One region of the Actinotalea sp. JY-7885 genome, then DNA from elsewhere that is predicted to be linked to it. Evidence: riboswitches for the same ligand, from Rfam matches in the RefSeq annotation. Region 1 holds a riboswitch; the other holds the start of a gene.

What was found. A riboswitch is a leader RNA that binds a small molecule or an ion and turns the genes downstream of it on or off. The one in region 1 is predicted to bind cyclic di-GMP.
Region 2: linked by a shared signal. The riboswitch ahead of IDM29_RS03165 (BldC family transcriptional regulator) and the one ahead of IDM29_RS10745 (hypothetical protein) in region 1 are both predicted to bind cyclic di-GMP.

The regions. Positions count from the first base shown of each region.
Region 1 is NZ_JACEXH010000106.1:10-7,889, forward strand. It holds partial or broken gene IDM29_RS10740 (hypothetical protein) at 1-933, shown strand, start outside; cyclic di-GMP riboswitch class I at 1,161-1,235, shown strand; gene IDM29_RS10745 (hypothetical protein) at 1,319-2,494, shown strand; gene IDM29_RS10750 (hypothetical protein) at 2,431-3,741, opposite strand; gene IDM29_RS10755 (polysaccharide biosynthesis tyrosine autokinase) at 3,743-5,299, opposite strand; gene IDM29_RS10760 (polyprenol monophosphomannose synthase) at 5,526-6,299, shown strand; gene IDM29_RS10765 (GtrA family protein) at 6,226-6,735, opposite strand; gene mfd (transcription-repair coupling factor) at 6,961-7,880, shown strand, end outside.
Region 2 is NZ_JACEXH010000017.1:11,775-19,654, forward strand. It holds gene IDM29_RS03155 (hypothetical protein) at 1-752, opposite strand, end outside; gene IDM29_RS03160 (SDR family NAD(P)-dependent oxidoreductase) at 1,878-2,651, shown strand; gene IDM29_RS03165 (BldC family transcriptional regulator) at 2,740-2,970, opposite strand; cyclic di-GMP riboswitch class I at 2,989-3,064, opposite strand; gene IDM29_RS03170 (Hsp20/alpha crystallin family protein) at 3,156-3,632, opposite strand; gene adhE (bifunctional acetaldehyde-CoA/alcohol dehydrogenase) at 3,922-6,591, shown strand; gene IDM29_RS03180 (hypothetical protein) at 6,676-7,122, shown strand; gene IDM29_RS03185 (aldose 1-epimerase family protein) at 7,174-7,880, shown strand, end outside.

The sequences.
Region 1 (7,880 bases):
CCGACGCCGACGCCGGCGCCGAGCCCGGCGCCCCCGCCCGCCGTGGGCGCCGTGGAGCCGACGGCGGCCACCACCGGTGTGCCCGACGGCACGCCGCTCACGCGGCACGACGGGGACCTGGTGATCACCGAGCCCGGGACCGTCATCGACGGCAAGGACATCCACGGCTTCGTCTCGATCCGCGCGGCCGACGTCACGATCCGCAACTCCGTGGTCCGGGGGAGCGGGACCGGCTCCTACAGCACCGGTCTGGTGAGCTGCCTCGACGCGGCCTGCCGCGGCGCCGTCATCGAGGACACCACCCTCGTGCCCAAGCAGCCGTCGCCGTGGATCACGGGCATCCTCGGGCACGACTACACCGCCCGGCGCGTGGACGTGCACCACGTCGTGGACGGCTTCGGCATCTTCGACACCGGCAACGGCGGGGGACCCGTCGACGTGGTGATCGAGAGCAGCTGGTGCCACGACCTCAGCTACTTCGCCCGCGACCCGCAGCAGGACGGCGGGCCGAGCCACAACGACTGCATCCAGATCCAGGGCGGTTCGGCGATCCGCATCACGGGCAACAGCCTCGAGTCGTTCATGTCGACCGCCGTGGGCGACCAGAGCTACGACGCCCGCAACCGGGGCGCCGGCCTCATGGTGACGCCGACGGTCGCGCCGGTGACCGGTGCCACGGTGACGAAGAACTGGTTCGACGGGGGCTACGCCTCGGTCTCGGTCTCGCGCGGTGGCTACGAGCGCATGCACTTCGGCACGCTCACCGGGAACCGTTTCGGGCGGAACCAGTTCGACCACGGACGTGGCTCCCGGTACGTCATCCGGGTGCGCGAGGGCGTCACGTTCGACTCGTCGCTCACGGGGAACGTCTGGGCGGACGGGGCCGGACCGCTCGCGCTCGGGCGCGACCTCGGCATCCGGTACGACCCGTGACGGCTCCGCCGTGCGACCGCGCGGCGCGGCGGGGCGGCGGTCCTGCACGTGGCGGTGGCGCCCGGTGCCCGGTGCATGACCCGGAAACTGCGCGGGCGAGCCATTCGCGGACGGTCCCGAGATATTCCGTCGTAATGTCCGAATAACCCGGACCGGGCTGATCCGTGCGGGTGACGCCACCTCGACGTGCTGGACCGGCGGAAATGGCCCACGTACGATCCGGTGGTCCACGAGAATGGCAAACCTGTCGCGAGGCAGGGGCGCAAAGCCATGGAACCCCCGCGGTCCGCCAGGCTACCGAATCGACGGAGCACCTCCTGTGCTTGAGCCTCGACCGTCCCGCTCGGCCCGGCGCGGCGCACGCGCGCCCTCCGGCCGTCGCGCGATGGTGGCGCTCGCCCTGGCCGGCGTGCTGGTCGCCACACCGACGGCCGCCGCGGAGGTCGCCCCGACGCCCACCGTCGCGGCTCGCGCCACCGTGGCCGTCCCGGCGGCCACGCCCTCGGCCGGCGATGTCCTCGCGCCCGCGGACGCGGCGCCCTTCGCGGCCGTCACCCTGACGGGGGCGCCGGTTCCGGGCGCGCTCGACATGCCCGCCGCCGCGGCGTCGAGCAGCCAGGTCCCGTCGGCGTACGCGCTCGCGCCGGCCCCCCTCGTGACGGCGCCGGCCCCGGACGTGGTGAAGCCGGACGCGTCGAGCACGGGCGTGAGGGCGGGCTCGCGGCTCCAGACCCATCGTGGGGACATCGTGGTGACGCAGCCCGGCACGGTGCTGGAGAACCTGGACGTGTACGGCTTCGTGACCGTGAAGGCCGCCGACGTGACCATCCGCAACACGCGCGTGCGTGGCAGCGGTCCGGGGTCCTTCGACACCGGTCTGATCAACGCCAACGACGCGCGCGTCAAGAACCTGGTGGTCGAGGACGTCACGCTGGTCCCCGACTTCCCGTCGTACTGGATCAACGGGATGCTCGGTCACGACTACACCGCGCGGCGCGTGAACACCTGGAACGTGGTCGACGGGTTCGGCATCTACAACATCCACGGCACGGCGGCGAACGTGCGGGTCGAGTCGAGCTACGTCCACGACCTGGCCTACTTCTCGCCGGACCCGAACCACTCGGACAACCAGACGCACAACGACGCGATCCAGATCCAGGGTGGCTCCAACATCCAGATCCTCGGGAACACGCTGTCGGTGTGGCGGTCCACGACGGCCGGGACGCAGAACTACGCATACCCGCAGGGTGGATTCGGTGTGATCCTGACGCCGAACGTCAATGCGGTGACGAATTCTCGGATCGACGGGAACTGGGTGGACGGGGCGCACATCCCGATCAAGCTGGTGACGTCCCAGAAGACCGGTCCGATGAACTTCGGTGAGGTCACCAACAACACGTTCGCCCGGGACATGCGCAACACGCCCATGGCGGGGAAGAACAACTGGTTCACGGTGCTCACCACGCCCGACCTGACGGTCATCACCAGCGGGAACGTCTACGCGGACGACGGCACAGCCATCGAGGTCCGCCGCGACAGCGGCACGGGCACCGCTCCCTGACCGGCCGCCGGCCCGGTGCCGGGCCGGGTGCTGGCCACCCCGAGCGCCAGCGCCACCCACAGGATCATGCCGACCGCGGACCGCGACGCGAGGGCGCTGTAGGTGAGCGGCAGGAGGAACGCGATCAGCGCTCCCTGGCGCGCCCCCGGGAGGCGGTCCCCACGCGTCCAGGCCCGGACCACGAGCACGGCCTGGGCACCGAAGTACAGGACGGCGAAGACGGTCCCGATGTCGACCGCGTACATGAGGAACGAGTTCTCGAGGCTCGTGGCGAGGCCACCCTGCGACGCGATCCGGTAGCTCGACGTCAGGCCGTGGCCGACGACCGCGTACTCCCGCCACGTCCGGCCGAAGAAGCTCAGGGCGTCGGTGCGGGCGCCGGTGGATCCCGTGTCGTCCGCGAAGCGTTCCCCGACGCCCTCGACGAGGCTCGTGGACAGCAGCGCCGCGGCGCCCCCGGCGAGGGCGCACAGCCCGAGCAGCCGGGCGTGCGCCGGCGCCGGGGAACGCAGCACCACCCACACGGCCACGACCGCGATGACGACGACGCCCGAGCGTGACTGGGTGATCGCGACGCCGGCGGCGAAGAGCGTGACGAGGGCCAGCTGGAGCGACGTGCGCCGCAGTCCCACGATGAGCGGCGCGGTCACGCACAGGAACATGGAGAGCGTCAGCGGGTGGTCGAACGTGGCCATCCAGCGGTCGAAGCCCTCGCGCCGGAACCACCACCGGGTCTCGTGCGAGCTCTGGTACAGCAGGATGCTCCCCGCGAACCACTGCACGACGGCGAGCGCGGCGGCCGCGCCGCCCAGCGCGAGCAGCGCCGTCCGCACCTGGGTCAGGCGCCCCGCGTCCCCGTCGACGACCGCCAGCACGAGGAGGAAGAGCGCGAGCGGGGCCACGACGACGTCGAGCAGGAGGGCGAGGCCACCCGAGCCGGCCTGCACGGTGGTGAAGGCCGCGACCGCCGTCACGAGGCCGAGGGTAAGCACGAGCAGGACGTGCTCGCCGGCCACCTGGGAGAGGCGCCGGGGCGCGTGCATGGCCTGCGCGACGAGCATGGCGACGACCAGCCAGGCGGCCGGGTGCATGCCGAGCGGGCCCGTCTCGTGCCCGGTGACGAGGTGGCCGGCTGCGGCGGGGATGCCCACCCACAGGCCGAGGATCGCGACGAGGGTCACGACCGGTCGGCGGCGCGTCGCCCAGGCGAGCGCCGCGCACCCACCCGCCCAGAGTGCGAGCAGCATCTCAGCGGTCGGCGCGGACGGACCGTTCCGGGGCCGCCTCACCGGCCGTGCGGCGTTCGGCCCCCGGGTCCTCGTCGGCCGGGGCTGGGCGCCAGACTGGCGTGCCCGGAGCCAAGGGCAGGCCGTCCGCGGGTGTCTGCTCGCGGGTCGTCGGCGAAGCCTCCTGGTCCTGCGCGTCGCCCGGGGCGCGCGGCGCGCGCCCCGTCGTCGCGTACGCCGAGGCGCCGTATCCTCCCGCGGTCACCGCGCTCGGCGCGCCGTTGAGGATCGTGCCCGCCAGCGGTGCACCGACCGCGGCGAGCCCTTCCACGGCGGCGCGTGCCTGCTCGCGCGTCGTCCCGCCGTACCGGACGACGAGGACGACGATGTCCGCGTGGGTCGCGACGACCGACGCGTCGGTGACCGGCAGCACGGGAGGGGTGTCCACGACGATCGTCTCGAAGCGTCCGCGGAGCTCGGTCACCAGCTCCCGCATCGCGTCGCTGCCGAGCAGCTCGGACGGGTTCGGTGGCAGCGTGCCGGCGGCGAGCACCTGGAGGCCGTGCTGGCCCCAGGGCTGCAGCACGTCGTCGACCTTCACGGCACCGGCCAGGACGTTGGTCAGCCCGGCGGAGCCCTCGATCCCGAGCCGCTGCGCGACCATGGGCCGGCGCATGTCCGCCTCCACCAGCAGGACGGACCTGCCGGCCTCGGCGAGCGTGATCGCGAGGTTGCAGGCGGTCGTCGTCTTGCCGTCGCCCGGGACCGCGGACGTGACCACCACGACCTGCATCCGCTTCGTCACGGCGCTGAACGTCAGGTTCGTCCGCAGCTGGCGGTACGCCTCCGCCCGGGGCGAGCCCGGCTCCGCGTCCACGATGAGCAGCTCGCCGGCCCCACCGCGGCGCCGGCGCCCTTCGGCGCCGATCGTGGCGAGCGTGGGCAGCCCGGTCGCCCGCTTGAGGTCGTCGAGGCTGCGGACGGTGCGGTCCAGCATCTGGCGGGCGATCGACAGCGCCAGCCCGAGGGCGATCCCGGCGAGCGCCGCGACGCCGATGTTGAGCGTCGTCCGCGGCGAGATGGGCTCGGGGTTCAGCGTCGGCCCCGAGATCACGGTGAGCGACACGCTGGCCCCGCTCGCCGCATCCGTGCTGTCGAGGCGGGAGATCAGCGGGCCGAACTCGGTGGCGATCGCCTCGGCGATCCGCAGCGCGCGGTCGGTCTCGGTGTCCGTCACGGTCGCGGTGAGCAGGATCGTCTCCGGGTCCACCAGCGCCGACACGCGCGACGTCACCTCGGCGGGCGTGAGGTCGATGTCCGGCTGCGCGGCGACCTCCTGGGCGAGGAGCTCGCTGCTGAGCACGCCGACGTAGGAGTTGATGCGGCGCTGCGCGAACTCGTCCGCCTGCAGGGCCGTCCCGGTGTCCGTGGAGGCCGCGACGAAGAACGTCACCGTGCTCTCGTAGACGGGCGTCATGCGGCTGCTGACGTAGGCGGCGATGCCGACGGTCGCGAGCAGCGTGAGCACCGTGATCCACCAGTGCTTGCGGATCGCGCTGAGGTGATCGGTCAGCTCCACGCTCTGCTCCTCGCTCGGACCGACGGCGGTCGCCGCTGGGCACACCGGTCGTCCGCCTCCCGCCCAGGCGTCATCCTCACATAACGGACTTCTCCGCGGGGGTGCTGTCAGCCGTTCGGCCCAGACTTCACCCCCGATCGGCGGCGGCCGTGCGGGCCGCGGCCGCGTCGCACCGTGACCTCCTAGGATGCTCGCGTCGGGCACCGCCCGGGAGGAGGCGCCTGGCATGGTGAGCTCGGGGCGGTCTGCGCGGCCGCTCGTCGTCGTGCCGACCTACAACGAGGTGCGGTCGCTCGAGGACGTCGTCGGCCGGGTCCGGCGCGAGGAGCCCGCTGCCCACGTGCTCGTCGTGGACGACGGCTCGCCCGACGGCACCGGTGCCGTCGCCGACGCGCTGGCCGAGCGGGACGACCACGTCCACGTGCTGCACCGGACGCAGAAGGCCGGCCTCGGTGCGGCCTACCTGGCGGGTTTCGCCTGGGCGGCGGCGCGTGACCACGACGCCGTCGTGGAGATGGACGCCGACGGCTCCCACCTGCCCGAGCAGCTGCCGGCGCTGCTCGACGCGCTCGCCGACCCGTCGGTCGACGTCGTGCTCGGCTCGCGCTGGGTCCCGGGGGGGCGCATCGTGCACTGGCCGTGGCACCGCGTGCTCCTGTCCCGAGTCGGCAGCGGGTACGCGCGCACGGTCCTGGGGCTGCGGGTCCGCGACGTGACGTCCGGGTACCGCGTGTACCGGGCGCACGTCCTGGCGGCCCTGGTGCAGGAGGAGGTCGCCAGCCAGGGCTACTGCTTCCAGATCGACCTGCTGCGCCGCGCCGTGGCGGGCGGTCACCGCGTGGTCGAGGTCCCGATCACGTTCGTCGAGCGCGAGCAGGGTGAGTCCAAGATGAGCCGCGCGATCGTGATCGAGGCCGTGCGGCTCGTCACCTGGTGGGGTCTGGAGCGGCTCGTGCGACGGGACGACCGGCGGCGTCGGCCGGGTGCGCGGGCCCGGTGAACACCAGCCAGCGGTAGCACACGTACCGCAGCGCCGTGCCGAGCGCGACGCCCACGACGTTCGCCGCGATGTTGTCGGCGAGCGGGGAGGTCAGGCCCAGCACGTACCGCGACACGGCGAGCGTCGCCACGGCCGCGGCGGCACCGAGGCCGTTGACGCCCAGGAAGAGGACGAGCTCGCGGACGGGTCGGGAGGTGCGCCCTCCGGCGAAGGCCCAGTAGCGGTTGCCCACCCAGGACGCGAGCGTCGCCACGAGGGAGGCGACGACCTTCGCCGTGAGCGGCTTGTCGGCGAGCAGCTCCCCGGGGCCCAGGAGGAGCAGGTTGAAGACCGTGACGTCGACGACGTACGCCGCACCGCCCACGGAGCCGAAACGCGCCAGCTCGCGCACGCGCGCGTGCCGGGACACGCGCCGCAGGCGGCCCGCGAGGGGCATCCCTCCACCTGTCGCGCCGCCGGCGCCGGCGGCGTGATGCGCTCCCTGCGTGCCGGTCATCGCCACGATCCTAGGCGAGCCGTCGTGCGGTGGCGGGCGGCCTCGCCACCGGCCCGGCGCGTGTCGCAGGGCGCTCGTAGAATGGAGGCACCACCCCGGTCCGGACGGATCCGGGGTCGTCGTGCTGTGCCCGTGCTGTGCCCGTGCTGTGTCTCGAAGGGACCCATGAACCTCACCGGAGTCCTGCCCGTCCTGCTGCGTGACCCCGCCGCCGCGGCGGCGGTCGAGGCCGCACGCGCCCACCGGGGCCGCGGCGCGCTCGACGTCGTGGCTCCCGCGGGAGCCCGCCCTCCGCTGCTGGCGGCCGTCACCGACGCGGTCGGTTCGGCGCGCCCCGGGACGCAGGCGCCACCCGTCGTCGTCGTCACGGCGACCGGCCGCGACGCCGACGACCTCGCGGCGGCGCTGCGGTGCTACCTGGCCGACGACGACGTCGCCGTGCTGCCCGCCTGGGAGACGCTCCCGCACGAGCGGCTCTCGCCGCGCAGCGACACCGTCGCGCGCCGGCTCTCGGTCTTCCGCCGGCTGGCCCACCCGCAGGGCGAGGGCCAGTCCGGTCCCGTCCGGGCGCTCGTCGTCCCCGTGCGCGCCCTGCTCCAGCCGGTGGTGGAGGGCCTGGGGGACCTCGAGCCCGTCTCGCTGCACGCCGGGGACCAGGTCGACCTCGACGACGTCGCGAACCGCCTCGTCGGCGCCGCCTACACGCGCGTCGACATGGTGGAGCGCCGCGGCGAGTTCGCGGTCCGCGGCGGCATCCTCGACGTCTTCCCGCCGACGGACGACCACCCCCTGCGCATCGAGCTGTGGGGCGACACGGTCGAGGAGATCCGCTGGTTCGCGGTGGCCGACCAGCGCAGCCTCGAGGTCGCCGCGGAGGGCCTGTGGGCCCCGCCGTGCCGCGAGATCCTGCTCACCGAGCCCGTCCGGGCGCGGGCCGCGGCGCTGGTCGCGGAGCTGCCCGGCGCCGCCGAGATGCTCGAGAAGCTCGCCCAGGGCATCGCCGTGGAGGGCATGGAGTCGCTCGCGCCCGTCCTGGTCGAGCGCATGGTGCCGATGCTCGACCTCGTGCCCGACGGCGCGCTGGT
Region 2 (7,880 bases), on a different contig from region 1:
CGCGACCGGTGAAAGGTGAACTGGTTGACGACCAGCAGCGCGACGCAAACGAAGGCGCCGGCAAGGAGTATGGCGAAGACTGTCGTGAACGGGTCCGATGCCACCACCTGCGCCAGCGGCGGTCGCTCAATCGGCTCGACCTGGAACCCCGCGTCGGTCAGCGCCGTCACGATCGCCGTCTCCACTCCCTTCGACGCGTCGATGAAATAATCCCCGCTGGGCAAGGGCGCTCCACCGAGGGCGTACAAGTACTGGGTGTCCCTCGGCAGCATCGGGTACCCGGTTGTGCCGATGACCGTCGATCCCGGCGGCAGGAATGTCGCCGTGCCGGAGCGCACGACCTGGCCAGCGGTGTAGGAGCCCTCGACAAGGACTACCCACGGCTTGGTGCTCGCACCGGGCGCCTCGGGCGCCCTGGCCGGCTGAGCGCCCGCCGAGCCCACATCGCGCAGCAGCGGTACCGCACCGGTCGTGTCCATGACGCCCACAGCTGCAGCGCCCATACCCGCAGCAGGTGTCACCACAAGTGTCGCGGACGCATCGCCGATGGCGACCAGCACCTGCCCCGCGGCGTCCGCCTGAACCTCGCGTCCAGCGGACGTGACGCTGTAGCCGACGAAGCTCGCTGGCAGGCCCAGGTGCCCGCGCGCCCACCCGTCGGCGAGCGTCAGTCCGTAAGCCACCGACACCGTCATCAGGACTCCGAGCAGCGCACTGACGCCGGCCAGCAACCCGGTCCACCGTGAACGCACACCGCCTCCTTCGTCGGACGGCGTCCGGCCGGCGGGCGTCACCCCGCCGGGCGGACGCCGGTGCTCAACCCCGCCCGCAAGTGGGGAAGGTCACCAGGCGCCCACGGGACGTAGGTGTGACCGTAGTAGAAGCGGGTCGCGTTTCCCGGCAGCAGGCGAAGGCGACAACCGCGGCGGCGGCGTGCAGCTGTTTGCGCATACGGGTTTCCCTTCCTTCTCTATCCGTCACGGGCGCGCGGATTCGCGCCCCGGCTCCCTCGCCTTGGACGCGGGAATTTCGCTTCGAGCTCCGCGGACTTAGTCGTCGGCCGCCTCGACCAGTGCGGTTCGGATCGCTTCGAGCTCGGTGACGTGCGCAGTGAAGAACGCGTCCTCCAGCTCCGTGCGCACCTCCGCGACTGTCGACGGAAGGTTGGACGCCTCGCGGCATCCGAAGTCCGTCGCGGCGAGCGACCGCTCACGGCTCGCGAACTGCTCCAAGACGCCGGTCGGCGGGGGGCGCCCTGGGCCCATAGCGCGTCGTACTCGGCAGTCAGATCCGCCAAGAGCTGGTCCGGACCGCCGAGTGACTCGAGTCCGGGTTGCCGCCGGCCGGGACCCCTGAACCGCGACGGAGCCGGCCAGCCTGCGGCGGAGTGGGTCGATGCGAAAGGACCCGTAGTCCTCGACCGCCTCAGCACCGACTCCTGGTGGCACAACCGCAGGACCAGCGCCCGCCGCCAGGAGTTCTCCTACGGCTTGCAATCCGTCGACCGCCTCGGGCGCCGAGCCGACCGCGGGGAGCCGTCAGCAGGCGACCCAGGTCGCGCCCCGGTAAGCCCCAAGACCGCGCGGACGTCGACGACGTCGGACGCTTTGACGGCACCCCAGGAGCACGCCAGCGTGCAGTGGCGACGTTCGAGGACCTCGCACTGAACGGGCCGTTCGACGTCGGGGGTGACGCAGGGGTCAGCAGCCCGGCGCAGGAGTGGGTGGAGACCCTGACCCCGAGGAGCGGGCCGGTCCTGCTCGAGGCCGCATGGACGATCGTCGGGCGCCTACCGCCGCACCGGCACGGACCGGTTCGACCGGTGCGTGCGGTCCGCGCGAGGATGTGGGGCCCCGTCCCGGCCGAAGGAGTCCCCCGTGTCCCGCATCCTCGTCACCGGCTCGAGCGACGGCATCGGCCTGGAGACCGTCCGTCAGCTGCTCGCCGCCGGGCACGACGTCGTCGGCCACGCGCGCGACGCCGCGCGTGCGCGTGACCTGCGCGCCGCCCAGCCCGGGGTGAGCGACGTCGTCGTCGGGGACCTGGCCTCGCTCGCCGAGACGCGCGCCCTGGCCGGGGCGGCGACCGCCGCGGGCCCGTTCGACGTGGTGATCCACAACGCGGGCATCGGCGGCGGGGTCAGCGAGCGCACGGTGACCGAGGACGGCCTGGAGCGCATCCTCCAGGTCAACGTGGTCGCCCCGTACCTGCTCACCGCGCTGATGCCCCGTCCCCGCCGGCTCGTCTACCTGACCTCCGGCCTGGAGTCCCAGGGCCGCACGCACCTCGACGACCTGCAGTTCGAGGCGCGCGCGTGGGACGGGATGCAGGCGTACTCGGACTCCAAGCTGCTCGACGTCACGCTCGCGTTCGCCGTCGCGCGCCTGTGGCCCGAGGTGGTCGTCACCGCGGTCGACCCCGGCTGGATCAAGACGAAGCTGGGCGGCCCGGGCGCGTGGGACGAGGTGGACGAGGGCGCCGCGACGCAGGTCTGGCTCGCCACGTCGGACGACGACGCCGCGCGGGTGACCGGCGCGTACCTCAAGCGCCACGAGGTCCAGGTCGCGAACCCCGAGGCCCGCGACACCGCCCTCCAGGATGGCCTGCTCGCCCGGCTCGCCGCGCTCACCGGGGTCGAGCTCCCCCGCTGAGCCGCCTGCGGCACGGACGAGGACGGCACGGACGACGACGGCCCCACCGGTCGTCACCGGTGGGGCCGTCGTGGGAGCGCTGGGGTCCTCAGTCCTCGCTGGTGCGCGGCTGCGGCACGCCGTTGAGCAGCCCGCGGACCTCGGCCTCGCTGTAGCGGCGGTGGCCGCCCAGCGTGCGGATGGCGGAGAGCTTGCCCGCCTTCGCCCAGCGCGTGACCGTCTTGGGGTCGACGCGGAACATGCTCGCGACCTCGGAGGGGGTCAGGAGCGAGTCCGGGGCGTCATTGCGGGTGCCGGAGGGGGATCCCTGAGGGGACATGGTGCAACTCCTTCGTCGTTCGGTGCGTCCGGCCGACCTCGAGGGTCCCGTGACTTTGCGTCCCCACCTCGCGGTGGGTTTGCCCTTGTCGCTGACGGGGACAGGTTCCCACATTCCGGACATCGACGCAAAGCGCGTGTCGGCCGCACCCCATCTTTCACCCGCGTCCAGCCCTCCGGGCCGGCTCAGCTCCCCGCCGAGCCCCCCGACGCCTCGGCGCCCCGCCCCCCGCCGATCGTGGTCGCGGGCGAGCCGTGCTGGACCTCGATCCGGCGCGAGCGCGACTCCTCCGCCACCGGGATGGTCAGGGTCAGGACGCCGTCGGCGTAGGCGGCCTGCACCCGGTCGAGGGCGAGGCCGCGACCCACCGTGAGCTGGCGGACGTACGTGCCCGAGGCCCGCTCCCGCGCGAGCCACTGCACGTCCGCGTCGGTGGGTGCCGTGCGCTCGGCCCGGATGGTGAGCGTGCGGTCCTCGACGTTGACGTCCACCGAGCCCGGGTCGACGCCCGGCAGGTCCACCTGCAGCACGTAGTGGTCGCCCGCGCGGTAGAGGTCGAGCGGCATCGCGGCGGTCTGCGGCGCCTGCGCCGCCTCGCGCACGGAGCCCAGCAGCTGGTCCATCCAGCGCGTCGGGTCGATCGGTTCCAGTCGAGCAGCCATGTGAGTCCTCCCCTCGGACACACCCCGGACCATCCGGGGTCCGACCCGCCCGGGGCGTTCGCTCGCACCGGGCGGCTACCTCCGGTTCTAGCACTCGCCCCCGGGGAGTGCCAGGGGACAGGGACCACTGTCCCGGGGACCTTTGGCACAGCCCGGAGCCGCGACGGGCTCGTACCGTGGGACGTGGATCAAGGGCGATCCGCCCCATCCGCACCAATACCGGGAGAGTCCCGTGGCCGCTCGCTCCGCACCCCGTCCCGCCCCTGAGCCTGACGCTGCGCCCCGCGCCGTGGCGTCCCCGATCGACGCCCTCGTCGCCGGCGCCACCAAGGCGCTCGCGCAGTACGCGTCGTTCACCCAGGCCGACGTCGACCACATCGTGAAGAAGGCGTCGGTCGCCGCGCTGAACCAGCACGGCGAGCTCGCGCGCCACGCGGTCGCCGAGACCCGCCGCGGCGTGTTCGAGGACAAGGCCGTGAAGAACATCTTCGCGTGCGAGCACGTCACCAACTCGATGGCCGAGCTCAAGACGGTCGGCATCGTCTCGCGCGACGACCTCCACGGCATCGTGGAGATCGCCGAGCCCGTGGGCGTCGTCGCCGGCATCACGCCGGTGACCAACCCGACGTCGACGGCGATCTTCAAGGCGCTCGTGGCGCTGAAGACGCGCAACCCGATCATCTTCGCGTTCCACCCCTCCGCGCAGGAGTCCTCCGTCGCGGCGGCCCGCGTGGTGCGCGACGCCGCCGTCGCGGCCGGCGCCCCGGAGCACTGCATCCAGTGGGTCTCCGAGCCGTCGATCGCCGCGACCCACGAGCTCATGAACCACCCCGGCGTGGCGCTGATCCTCGCCACGGGCGGCAACGCGATGGTCAAGGCCGCGTACTCGTGCGGCAAGCCCGCGCTCGGCGTCGGCGCCGGCAACGTGCCCGCCTACATCGAGGCGACGGCCAAGCTCAAGCGCGCCGTCAACGACGTCGTGCTGTCCAAGGCGTTCGACAACGGCATGGTGTGCGCCTCGGAGCAGGCCGTCATCCTCGACGCGGAGATCTACGACGCCGCCATGGCCGAGTTCGACATCCTGCACGCCTACCGCGCCACGCCGGCCGAGAAGGCCATGCTCGAGCGCTTCATCTTCGGCGTCGAGGCGGACTCGGCCAACTGCGGCGGCGCCAAGCTCAACGCCTCCGTCGTCGGGCAGAGCCCGCAGTGGATCGCCCAGCAGGCCGGGTTCACGGTGCCCGAGGAGACCTCGATCATCCTGGCCGAGGTCGGTCAGGTCGGTCCCGCCGAGCCGCTCACGCGCGAGAAGCTCTGCCCGGTCCTGGCGGTCCTGCGCGCCGACTCGCGCGAGCACGGCATCCGCCTCGCCGAGCAGATGGTCGAGTTCGACGGTCTCGGGCACAGCGCCGCGATCCACACCGAGGACAAGGAGCTCTCGGAGGAGTTCGGCAGCCGCGTCAAGGCGATCCGCATCATCTGGAACTCGCCGTCGTCGCTCGGTGGCATCGGCGACATCTACAACGCGTTCATCCCGTCCCTCACGCTCGGCTGCGGCTCGTACGGCGCCAACTCCGTCTCGAACAACGTCTCGGCGGTCAACCTCGTGAACATCAAGCGGATCGGCCGTCGCAACAACAACCTGCAGTGGTTCAAGGTCCCGGCCAAGACGTACTTCGAGCCGAACGCCATCCGCTACCTGGCCGACATGCCGGACGTGCACCGCGTCACCATCGTGACCGACGCGACGATGACCAAGCTCGGGTTCGTGGACAAGGTCCTGGACGTGCTCGGTCGTCGCCCGGAGAAGATCGCGCTGCAGATCCTGGACGACATCGAGCCCGAGCCCAGCATCGCGACGGTCGACCGGGGCGCGGAGGCGATGCGCCACTTCAACCCGGACACGATCATCGCGCTCGGTGGCGGCTCCCCCATGGACGCCGCGAAGGTCATGTGGCTGCGCTACGAGCACCCGGAGATCGTGTTCGCGGACATGCGCGAGAAGTTCTTCGACGTCCGTAAGCGTGCCTTCAAGTTCCCGACGCTGGGCGAGCGCGCCAAGCTCGTCTGCATCCCGACGACGTCGGGCACGGGCGCGGAGGTGACGCCGTTCGCGGTGATCACGGACCAGAAGACGGGCGTCAAGTACCCGCTCGCGGACTACGCGCTCACGCCGACCGTCGCGATCATCGACCCCGCGCTCACGGGCAAGATGCCGGCCTCGCTCGCGGCCGACTCCGGCTTCGACGCGCTGACGCACGCGACGGAGGCGTACGTCTCGGTCTACGCGAACGACTTCACGGACGGCATGGCGCTGCAGGCGATCCGCCTGATCTTCGAGAACCTCGAGGCGTCCGTGACGGGCGGCGAGGCGGCGGTGGTCGCCCGGGAGAAGATGCACAACGCCGGCACGATCGCGGGCATGGCGTTCGGCAACGCCTTCCTGGGCATCGTGCACTCGATGGCGCACACCATCGGCTCCACCTTCCACCTCGTCCACGGCCGGACCAACGCGACGCTCCTGCCGCACGTGATCCGCTACAACGGCACGGTGCCGACCAAGCTCACGAGCTGGCCGAAGTACGAGCACTACGTCGCCCCGGAGCGGTTCCAGGAGATCGCCAAGACGCTGGGGCTGCCGGCCTCGACGCCGGCGGAGGGCGTGGAGTCCTACGCCCGGGCGGTCGAGCGGCTGCGCGACGCGGTCGGCATCCCCTCGTCGTTCGCGGCGCAGGGCGTGTCCGAGCAGGCGTTCATGAGCAAGCTGGACGACCTGGCGATGCGCTCCTACGAGGACCAGTGCGCGCCCGCGAACCCGCGGATGCCGATGCTGGCCGACATGAAGGACCTCATGACCGCGGCGTACTACGGGACGTCGCTGCAGGACGTGCGCTCACGGCGCACGGAGGCAGGCACGACGGAGCCCTCCGCCCAGGAGGAGGTGCGCTCCGAGGCCTGACCCGCCGGTGTGCCCGCCCGGTCGCGCGGGCGGGCACACCCCTGCCGGGGCACACTGGACCTCCCCAGACCCTCGGAGGACACCGTGCGCACGACCCCCGTCACCCACGCAGCGCGCCGCCCCCTGCTCTCCCGGGCTGCTGCCGCCGCCCTCGCCGCCGTGCTGGCCGGTGGCGCCCTGACCGGCTGCAGCGCGACCGAGGACCTGCCCGACGTCGACGTCGAGCGCCTCGGCGACGACGTCCAGGAGGGCGTCGACGGCGCCCGCCGCTCGCTCGAGGACCTCGAGCAGACCCTCGACGAGGCGACCCTGGACGAGGACACGCGGGCCCGCGTGGACGAGGCGGTGGCGGCCGCCGGCGACGCGATGGACCGGGCGCGGACCGCGGCGGACGAGGCGGACGTGGTCGAGGCGCTCGACGAGGCCGAGCACCACCTGGACGAGGCCGCGGCGGACGCGGGCCCCGCCGTCGAGGCCGCGCTCGAGACGCTCCGGGCCGAGATCGAGTCGCTGCGCGAGGACCTGGCCTGATCGCGGGCCCGCCCGGTGCGCGACCGAGGCGGGCTCCGCTAGCGTGGCCGGGTGAGTCTCGCCAGCGCTGCCACGCGCCCGTCCCCCCTGTCCGGTCACCAGGTCGAGCTGGTCCTCGACGACCAGGAGGTGACCCTCACCGACGTCGGCGCCAAGGTGCGCCGGTACGCCGTCGGCGGGCGTGACGTCTTCACGCCGTTCGGCGCGGACGAGGTGGCCCCCGCCGGCCACGGGGCGATCCTCGCGCCCTGGCCCAACCGCATCCGCGACGGCCGCTACACGGTCGACGGCGAGGAGCTCCAGCTCGACATCACCGAGCCCGCGCTCTCCACCGCCCTGCACGGCCTGGTCATGTGGCAGCGCTGGGAGGTGCTCGGCAACGTCGACGAGGCGCACGCCGCCGGTCATGCCGCGACCCTGCGCCTGCGGCTCGCGCCCAGCCCCGGCTACCCGTTCGACCTGCTGCTCCGGGTCACCTACCGCCTCACGGCGGCCGGGCTGCACGTGCAGACGACCGCGACCAACCTCGGGACGCGGACCGCGCCCTACGGGGTGGGCTTCCACCCGTGGCTGTCCCCCGGCGCCGCCTCCCTCGACGAGTGCACCGTCCGGCTGGACGCCGCGACCCGCGTGACGGTCGACGACCGCCTGCTGCCCACGGGCACCGAGCCGGTCAGCGGCGAGTACGACCTGCGCGAGCCGCGGTCCCTGCGCGGGCTGGACCTCGACGACGCCTACCTCGACGTGATCCGCGACGA